2 regions of the Catenuloplanes niger genome follow, and region 2 is predicted to be linked to the other one. Evidence: riboswitches for the same ligand, from Rfam matches in the RefSeq annotation. Region 2 holds a riboswitch; the other holds the start of a gene.
The links. Region 2 has a riboswitch for thiamine pyrophosphate ahead of J2S44_RS15520 (thiamine phosphate synthase). Riboswitches for the same ligand answer to the same signal wherever they lie in the genome.

Region 1 (4,557 bases), 1.0 Mb from region 2:
CAGAGCGTCATCACGCCGGCCGCGATCAGCAGCAGCGCCGAGGCGATCAGGAACGGCTGGAGGATCTCCTTGACGTAGCGGAGATAGAGATCGCCGATCGACGCCTTGAGGATCGCGCCACCGAACAGCAGCATGATCACCGCTTGTGCCTGACGGTTCACAGCAGCACCATCCCCACACCGGTCGCCACCAGCACCGCCGTCACGAACGTGGCCGGCGCGAACCGGGTGGCGAAGCGGCGCCCGAAGACGCCGATCTGCATCGAGATCAGTTTCAGGTCGACCATCGGGCCGACCACCAGGAACACCAGCCGCGACGTGAGCGAGAACTGGGAGAGCGAGGCGGCCACGAACGCGTCCGCCTCGGAGCAGATGGAGAGCAGCACGGCGAGCACGGCCAGCGCGAGCACGGCCAGCACCGGCTGCTCCGCGAGGCTCTGCAGCCAGGCCTCCGGCACCACCACGTTGATCGTGGCGGCGGCCGCGGCGCCGATCACCAGGAAGCCGCCCGCGTGCACGATGTCGTGCCGGGTGGCGGCCCAGAACGCCTGCATCTTCGAGACGCCGTCGAGGTCGGGCCGGTGCGGCAGCTTGATCCAGTCGGCCTTGCCGAGGCGCAGCCAGAGCCAGCCCATCAGCATCGCCACGATCAGGCTGGCGAGCGCGCGGCCCACCACCATCTCCGGATTGTTCGGGAACGCGACCGCGGTGGCGATCAGCACGATCGGGTTGATCGCGGGCGCGGCCAGCAGGAACGCGAGCGCGGCGGCCGGCGTGACACCGCGGCGGATCAGCGACCCGGCGATCGGCACGGACCCGCACTCGCAGCCGGGCAGCACCACACCGGCCGCGCTGGCGACCGGGACCGCCAGCGCCGGGTGCTTCGGCAGCGCGCGCGCCCAGAACGAGCGCGGCACGAAGACCGCGATCACGGCGGAGAGCAGCACGCCGAAGACCAGGAACGGCACCGCCTGCACCATCACGGAGACGAACACCGTGGTCCAGGTCTGCAGGACCGGCGCGGAGATCAGGCCGCCCAGCGGGTTGCGGAAGATCACCAGGAGCACCAGCAGCACGGCCAGCACCTCGACCGACCCGATCCGGCCGCCGAACGGTTTGCGCCGCGGCGGTTTCTGATCGGGCGGTGGCGGTGCCGACCAGTCGATCCCGTCGCCCGAGAAGGTCTGCGTCACGTCGACAACCCTAGCGGGAACCGGCCGGTCACCCTGAGGTAGCGTCAGCGAGACAACTTCATATCCGACAGGGGAGCGCACAGCGCTGAGAGTGCGGCGGGCGACGCCGCAGACCCTCAACCACCTGATCTGGGTAATGCCAGCGCAGGGAGTTCGGTCTTCCACTCCATCGCCGCGCCACGGGTCCGTCCGCCGGACCCGTGGCGCGCGTCTTCCCCCCATCGTGTTCAGGGGGCAATTCATCATGAGCAACACCTCACACAGGTGGCGCACCGTCGACATCGTCGTCGCCTCGGTGATCGCCGCCGCGTTCGGCGTGGTCTTCTGGGCCTGGGGCCTGGTGTGGGGCGGCACCGAGGCCGCCTTCGCGTTCTTCCCGCCCGCGCAGGCGGTGCTCTACGGCGTCTGGCTGGTCCCGGGCGTGCTGGCCGGGCTGATCATCCGCAAGCCCGGCGCCGCACTCTACGCGGAGACGCTCGCCGCGATCATCTCCGCGCTGCTCGGCAACACCTGGGGCACCACGGTCATCCCGCAGGGCCTGGTCCAGGGCCTCGGCGCGGAGCTGGCGTTCCTCGCGGTCGGCTACCGCTCGTTCCGGCTGCCGGTCGCGGTGCTGTCCGGGCTGCTGGCCGGGCTCGCGGCCGCGCTCTGGGACACGTTCGCCTACTACGCGGCGACCGAGCTGGTCGGGTTTCGGATCCCGATGATCGTGATCACCGTGCTGAGCGCGGGCGTGATCGCCGGGGCCGGTTCCTGGGTCCTGGCCCGGGCGCTGGCCGCGACCGGGGTCCTCGACCGGTTCCCCGCCGGGCGGGACCGGAGCCGGGTCTAGATGCGCGCCGACGTCCGGGGTTTCGGGTGGCGGTTCGCCGGCCGGCGGGACTGGGCCGTGCGCGGCCTGGACCTGACCGTCGAGGCCGGCGAACGCGTACTGCTGCTCGGTGCCTCGGGCGCCGGCAAGTCCACGCTGCTGGCCGCGCTGGCCGGGCTGCTGCCGGAGGACTCCGGCGAGTCCGAGGGCGTGGTCGAGGCGCAGCGTGCCGCGCTGCTCTTCCAGGACCCGCAGACCCAGCTGGTGATGAGCCGCAGCGGCGACGACGTGGCGTTCGGCCTGGAGAACCTGGGCGTCCCCGGCCCGGAGATCTGGCCCCGGGTGGACCGCGCGCTCGACCTGGCCGGTTTCCCGTACGGCCGCGACCGGCCGACCGCCGCGCTCTCCGGCGGTGAGGCGCAGCGGCTCGCGCTGGCCGGCGTGCTGGCCATCCGGCCCGCGCTGTTGCTGCTCGACGAGCCGACCGCGAACCTGGACCCGGCCGGCGCCGCGCTGATCCGTGACGCGCTGGCCCGCGCGCTCGACCCGGACGCCGCGCTGATCGTGGTCGAGCACCGGGTCGCCGAGGTGCTGCCGTTGATCAACCGCGTGGTGGTGCTGGCCGCGGGCGGCGGCGTGCTCGCGGACGGGCCGCCGGACCGCGTCTTCGCGGAGCACGGCGCCACGCTGGCCGAGGCCGGCATCTGGGTGCCCGGCCACCCGATCGCGCCCCGGCGGGCCGGGCACCCGGCCGGTGACGAGGTGCTCCGCGCGGACCGGGTCTCGGTGCACGGCCGCCTGGACCTGGCCGAGCTGGGCATCCGGCGCGCGCACGTGCACGCGATCCTGGGCCCCAACGGCGCCGGCAAGTCCACCCTGGCCCGGTTGCTCGGTGGTCTGCTCGCCCCGGACAGCGGCGCGGTCCGGGCCACGCCCGCGCTGGCCGGGCCGGACGCGTCCCGCCCGCCGCACCGGTGGCGGGCCGCCGCGCTGGCCGGCCGGATCGGCTCGGTCTTCCAGAACCCGGAGCACCAGTTCGTCACCGGTACGGTCCGGGAGGAGCTCGCGCTCGGCCCGCGCCGCCAACGCCGCTCCCCCGCGGACGTGACCGCGGTGGTGGACGGTCTGCTGGAGCGGCTGCGGCTGACCCGGCTGGCCGGCGCGAACCCGTTCACGCTCTCCGGCGGCGAGGCGCGGCGGCTGAGCGTGGCGACCGCGCTGGCCGCCGGCCCGGCCGTGCTGGTCCTGGACGAGCCGACGTTCGGCCAGGACCGCCGCACCTGGATCGAACTGATCGACCTGCTCGCCGCGCTGCGCGACTCCGACGGCGCCGCGATCGTCGCGGTCACCCACGACCCGGACGTGGTCGCCGTGCTCGCGGACGAGGTCACCACGCTGGGGGCCGGCCGGTGACCGGGACCGTGGAGCGCGGCGTCGAGCGCCGCGCGACGCCGGTCCTGGCCCGGCGCAACCCGGCCGCGAAGCTCGCCGCCGCACTGCTCTTCTCGCTGCCGCTGATCGCGACGCTGGACCCGGTCGCCCCGGCCGTGGCGGTCGCGGTGGAGCTCGCCGTGCTGCCGCTGTTCGGCGTCCGCCCGCTGGCGCTGCTGCGCCGGGCCGCGCCGCTGCTGCTCAGCATCGCCGGGACGCTGGTCACGCTGCTGCTGTTCGCGGCGGACCGGTCCGGCACCGTGCTGCTGGACGCCGGGCCGGTGCTGCTCACCACCGGCGTGCTGTGGACCGCGCTCGGCATGGCGCTGCGCGTGGTGGCGATCGCGCTGCCCGGCCTGATCGTGCTGTCCACCACGGACCCGACGGACCTGGCCGACGCGCTGATCCAGAACGCCCGGATCTCGCCCCGGTTCGCGATCGGCGCGCTCGCCGCGTTCCGGATGGTGCCGCTGCTGACGGACGAGTGGCGGACGCTGGCCGCGGCCCGCCGGGCGCGGGGCGTGGACGCGGGCCGCAACCCGGCCGCCGCGGTCCGGATCTTCGTGTCGGCCGCGTTCGCGCTGCTGGTCGGCGCGATCCGGCGGGGCGTGCGGCTGGCCACCGCGATGGACGCGCGGGGCTTCGACGCGCGGACGCCCCGGACCGTCGCCCGCCGCCAGTCCTTCCGGTACCCGGACGCGCTCCTGATGGTCGCCGCGGCCGGGCTCAGCGCCGCCGCGCTGGCGATCAGCGTGCTGACCGGCGTGTTCCGGCCCATCATCTGACGATCAGATGCGCATGTTCGCATAGGTGCCGACGAAACGTCACCTGCCGTTCGCCATGGACGACGAACGTGACCGATGGATCATCGCGAAACATCAGGAGACGCGACATGGGCCACGGCCACCCGCACACGCACGACCACTCCCACGATCACGACCACGATCACGGCTCCACGCCGGACGCGCTCGACCTGTCCATCCCGGACAGTGAGCTCTCCCCCGCCGACGTGAGCCGCCGCGGCTTCCTGCGCGGCGCGGGCCTGCTCGGCGCGGCCGCCGGCCTGACCGGTGCGGGCACCGCCGGCGGCGTCCTCGGCACGCCGGACATCGCGGTCGCGCAC
Region 2 (4,557 bases):
GATCCGCAGCGCCACGGTCAGCCGGCGCGGATCGACCTGGTGATCCCCGGAGATCAGCGCGCCGCCGCGTACCCGGGGGCTCAGCACCGGCTCGTGCGCGCGCATCGCCGACGGCGTCAGCGGATCAACGGCAAGACCCAGATCGCGCTGGTACGTGATGAGCCTGGTCGCGACCGCCAGATCGTCCGCGGTCAGCGCCACCGCCAGCGTGCCCTCGGCCCGGTACCCGACGTCGGTCCCGGCCGCCGCCTCCAGCTCCGCGGCGAAGGCCGGCCAGCGCGCGGCCGAGTCCACCAGCAGCCCGGTCAGCTCGGCCTCACCGAAGTAGGCCTCCCCGATCGGCGCCAGCATCCCGGCCGCCACCTCCCAGGCCCCGTTCACCCCGCCGACCGCCGCTCGTCCGTCGATGTCGGCCGCCGTGCCACCGGCCGTGGCCGTCGCGTGGTCACCGGCGGTCCCGGGCGTGACGTGGCCGGCCCGGTCCGGCGTGACCGGGGTCGGCGTCGTCGGCGTGGCGTCGTCGTAGACCGCGACGTCGTGGCCGCGCCGGGCGCAGGACCAGGCGATCGACAGCCCGATCGGCCCGCCGCCCACGATGCCGATCTCGGCCCGGCCGGCCCGCCGCTGCCCGCTCATCGCACACCGTCCCGCGCCGGCTCGCCGTCGGCCCGGTGCCCCCGCTCGTCCCCGATTCGGTGCTCCCGCTTCGTGGCGCCGGCGAGTTCCCGCAGCAGCTCCGTCACCGCACGCCCGGGGTCGGCCGCGCCGCTGACCGCGCCCACCACGGCCACGCCGTGTGCGCCGGCCGCGAGGACCTCCGTCACCCGGGCCGCGGTGACGCCCGCGATCGCGACCACCGGCACCAGCACCGCGCCGGTGACCGCCGCCAGGCCGGCCGGCCCGAGCGGTGCGGGCAGCCCGTCCTTCGTGGTCGTCGCGTAGCAGGGCCCGACGCCCAGGTAGGACGCTCCGTCCGCGACCGCGGTCCGCGCGACGCCGGCGGTCCGCGCGGTGGCACCGAGGATCGCGCCCGGCCCGAGCACCCGGCGCGCCGCCGCGACCGGAAGGTCCAGCGCACCCACGTGCCCGCCGTCCGCGGCCACCGCGAGCGCCACGTGCAGCCGGTCGTTGATCAGGCAGGTCGCGCCGGCCGCCGCGCACAGCTCACGGACCCGGACGGCCAGGTGGTAGGCGTCCAGATCGGTGGCGTCGTCCTCGACCCGCACCTGCACGACGAGCGGCCCGGTGACGGCCCGGACGTCGGCACCGGCCGCCGCGTGCGCCGCCAGCGCGGCCCGCACACAGCCGATCGGGTCGCGCCCGAGCCGGGTGTCGGTGATGAGATGCAGTCGTCCTAGGGTTGCGTCCACATCGTCCACATCCTCCCTGCGCCGGCATGATCCGGATCAGGTTCGACGGTCGGGGGCTGCGGCAGCCCCCCTCTCAGCCCGGTGCACCGGACTCCCGTGGGGTTGTTGTGTTCGTCGCCGACCATACGCCGACGATTACGCAGACGTAAAGCCCCGTGACACAGCGCTCATCACCCTTGCCTCACCGCGCGCGCTGGTTCATGATCACGCGCGCGGACGTCTCCGTGCGAGTGTCCGATCAGGCCACGTCCCAGACCGGCTCCGGCGTCTCGACGACCTCGCCGTCCCCCTGGAACAGGATGAACCGGTCGAAGGACCGGGTGAACCAGCGGTCGTGCGTGACGGCCAGGACCGTACCGTCGAAGGCCATCAGGCCCTCCTCCAGCGCCTCGGCTGAGGCCAGGTCGAGGTTGTCGGTCGGCTCGTCGAGCAGCAGCAGCGTGGCCCCGGACAGCTCCAGCAGCAGCACCAGGAAGCGTGCCTGCTGGCCGCCGGAGAGCGTGCCGAAGACCTGGTCGCCCTGCGCGGCCAGCTCGTACCGGTTCAGCACCCGCATCGCGCCGTGCCGGTCCATTCCGGAGCGGTGCTCGTCACCGCGCCAGAGGATCTCGACCAGCGTACGGTCGCGCAGCTCCGGACGGTCGTGCGTCTGCGAGAAGTGACCGGGGCGCACGCGCGCGCCGAGCCGGGCCACACCCTCGTGTGCGACCGGCTCCAGGACCACGCCGGAGATCGGCTTGGCGTCCGGCTCCGGGTCGGTGCCGCCGCGCGCGAGCAACCGCAGGAAGTGCGACTTGCCGGTGCCGTTCGCACCGAGCACGGCGACCCGGTCGCCGTACCAGACCTCCAGGTCGAACGGGTACGTCAGCCCCTCCATCTCCAGCTGCTCGCACACGATCGCGCGCTTACCGGTGCGCCCGCCGCCGAGCCGCATCGCGATCTCCTGGTCCTTCGGCGGCAGCGGCGGCGCCCCGGCCTCCTCGAACTTGCGCAACCGGGTCTGCGCCGCCTGGTAACGCGACGCCAGCCCGTCGTTGAACGCAGCCTTGTTCTTCAGCGTGAGGACCAGTTCGCGCAGCTTGACGTGCTCCTCGTCCCAACGCCGGCGCGCCTCCTCCATCCGCTCGTGCCGGGCGCCGCGCGCGGCGTGCCAGCTGGCGAACCCGCCCGGGTGCGTCCACGCGCCACCGCCCTCGACCGCCACCACCCGGTCCGCGGTCTGGGCGAGCAGTTCGCGGTCGTGCGACACGTAGAGCACGGACTTGCCGGACTCCCGCAGCCGCGCCTCCAGCCAACGCTTGCCGGGCACGTCCAGGAAGTTGTCCGGCTCGTCCAGCAGCAGCACCTCGTCGGTGCCGCGGAGCAGCAGCTCCAGCGCGAACCGCTTCTGCTGGCCGCCGGAGAGCGTGGCCACCGGCCGGTCCCGGACACGGTCCCAGGGCAGCTTGAGCGCGGCGACGCTGGCGGTGTCGAACGTGACCTCCGCGTCGTACCCACCGGCCTCACCCCACGCGGCGAGCGCCGTCGCGTACCCCATCTGGGTCTTCTCGCTCTCCGCCCGGTGCATCGCGGCCTCGGCCGCGGCCAGGCGCGCGCCGGCGTCCCGCAGCGCGGGCGGGGAGAGCGAGAGCGCGAGGGAGCCGAGCGTGGTCTCGTCCGCGATCATGCCGATGAACTGCCGCATCACGCCCAGGCCACCGACCCGCGCGATGCTGCCCTGCCGCACGGCCAGATCGCCGGCGATCATGCGCAGCAGGGTCGTCTTACCGGCGCCGTTCGGCCCGACCAACGCGATCTTGGCACCCTCGCCGACGCGGAACGAGACATCCTCGAACAGCACCCGCCCGTCCGCCAGCGTATGTCCGACTCCGGCCACGTCCACATATCCCACGGCCGGATGATGGCCGATCCGACACCCTGTCGACCAGCGTTTTTCGCATCCGGGGCTGTCGGGTCCCCTACCGGGCCCGCCCCCTTGCCGCCCTCCCGGCTGCCGATCTCCCGGATCGGCCCCGGCTGCCGGGCTCCTGGTCAGCCCCGGCTACCGAGCTCCTGGTCAGCCCCGGCTACCGAGCTCCTGGTCAGCCCCGGCTACCGAGCTCCTGGTCAGCCCCGGCTACCGAGCTCCTGGTCAGCCCCGGCTGACGCGCAACACCCGGTACCCCTTCTGGCTGGCGTGCCGCTCGACGGTCCAGCCGCGGTCGACCAGCCACTGGTGCAGCGAGTCGCCGCCGAGGTGCCGCGCGATGACCAGCCAGGCGACGCCGTCCGGCGCGAGTCGCGGCAGCCAGCGATCGAGCAGGTCGTGCAGCTCCGCCTTGCCGATCCGGATCGGCGGGTTGCTCCAGATCTGATCGAAGACCAGGTCAGCGGGTACGTCGTCCGGAGCGCTCACGGTGACGCGGTGCGCGGCGCCGAGCCGCTCCGCGTTCTCCGCCGTCAGCTCGCGGGCGCGCGCGTTGACGTCCACCGCGTGGACGGTCGCGCCCGGCGCCTCGGTCGCCAGCACGGCCGTGATCGGGCCGAAGCCGCACCCGAGATCGAGGAAGGATCCCTTAGCTCCCGGTTCCGGGAGGTTTGCCTTTTTGAGCAGAACCGCCGTTCCGGGGTCGAGGCGCGCCGCCGAGAAGACGCCACGCGCCGCGACGAGCACGTAGTCCCGCCCCTGGACGGTGAACGAGACGTCATGCCGTCCCGCGGGGGCAGCCGGTTCGGCGCTGAAGTAGTGCTCGGCGGTCACGCCCCGCATTCTTCCTCCCCGTTGCCGGCGCTCGGAACCGGGGTTCCGACGCCCGGAAAAAGCAAAATGTCTAATCTGTCGACTCGCGCGCTATGTGGATAGAGGCGAACCGGCCGGGATGTCCATTACCCTGTGCGACATGGCGTACGGGCAGCACGGCGGAGCGGACGACGGTCGCCCAGCCGCAGAACACGAACCCCGCTCACGCCGCGCCGCCACCCCGCCCAGCGGCGGCTGGCCGGCCCTCGACGTCCCCGGCCCCGACGTCAAACTCTGGGACACCGACCGCGCCGGCCCACCCCGCCGCACCCGCGGCGACCTCCCCGCCTCCGGCGGCCGCACGAATTCCTCCGACGGCCACGCGAACTCCCCCGGTGGCCGCACGGACTCCTCCGGCAGTGGCGGTCGCGTGGACTCCCTTGGCGGTCACGCGGACTCCAATGCCTC

Region 1: linked by a shared signal. The riboswitch ahead of J2S44_RS11045 (ECF transporter S component) and the one ahead of J2S44_RS15520 (thiamine phosphate synthase) in region 2 are both predicted to bind thiamine pyrophosphate.

What each region holds. Positions count from the first base shown of each region.
Region 1 is NZ_JAVDYC010000001.1:2,552,204-2,556,760, forward strand. It holds gene J2S44_RS11035 (TIGR03943 family putative permease subunit) at 1-161, opposite strand, end outside; gene J2S44_RS11040 (permease) at 158-1,099, opposite strand; TPP riboswitch at 1,252-1,361, shown strand; gene J2S44_RS11045 (ECF transporter S component) at 1,437-2,024, shown strand; gene J2S44_RS11050 (ABC transporter ATP-binding protein) at 2,025-3,416, shown strand; gene J2S44_RS11055 (energy-coupling factor transporter transmembrane component T family protein) at 3,425-4,219, shown strand; gene J2S44_RS11060 (PHP domain-containing protein) at 4,327-4,557, shown strand, end outside.
Region 2 is NZ_JAVDYC010000001.1:3,577,570-3,582,126, forward strand. It holds gene thiO (glycine oxidase ThiO) at 1-636, opposite strand, end outside; gene J2S44_RS15520 (thiamine phosphate synthase) at 633-1,370, opposite strand; TPP riboswitch at 1,366-1,478, opposite strand; gene J2S44_RS15525 (ABC-F family ATP-binding cassette domain-containing protein) at 1,609-3,261, opposite strand; gene J2S44_RS15530 (class I SAM-dependent methyltransferase) at 3,502-4,110, opposite strand.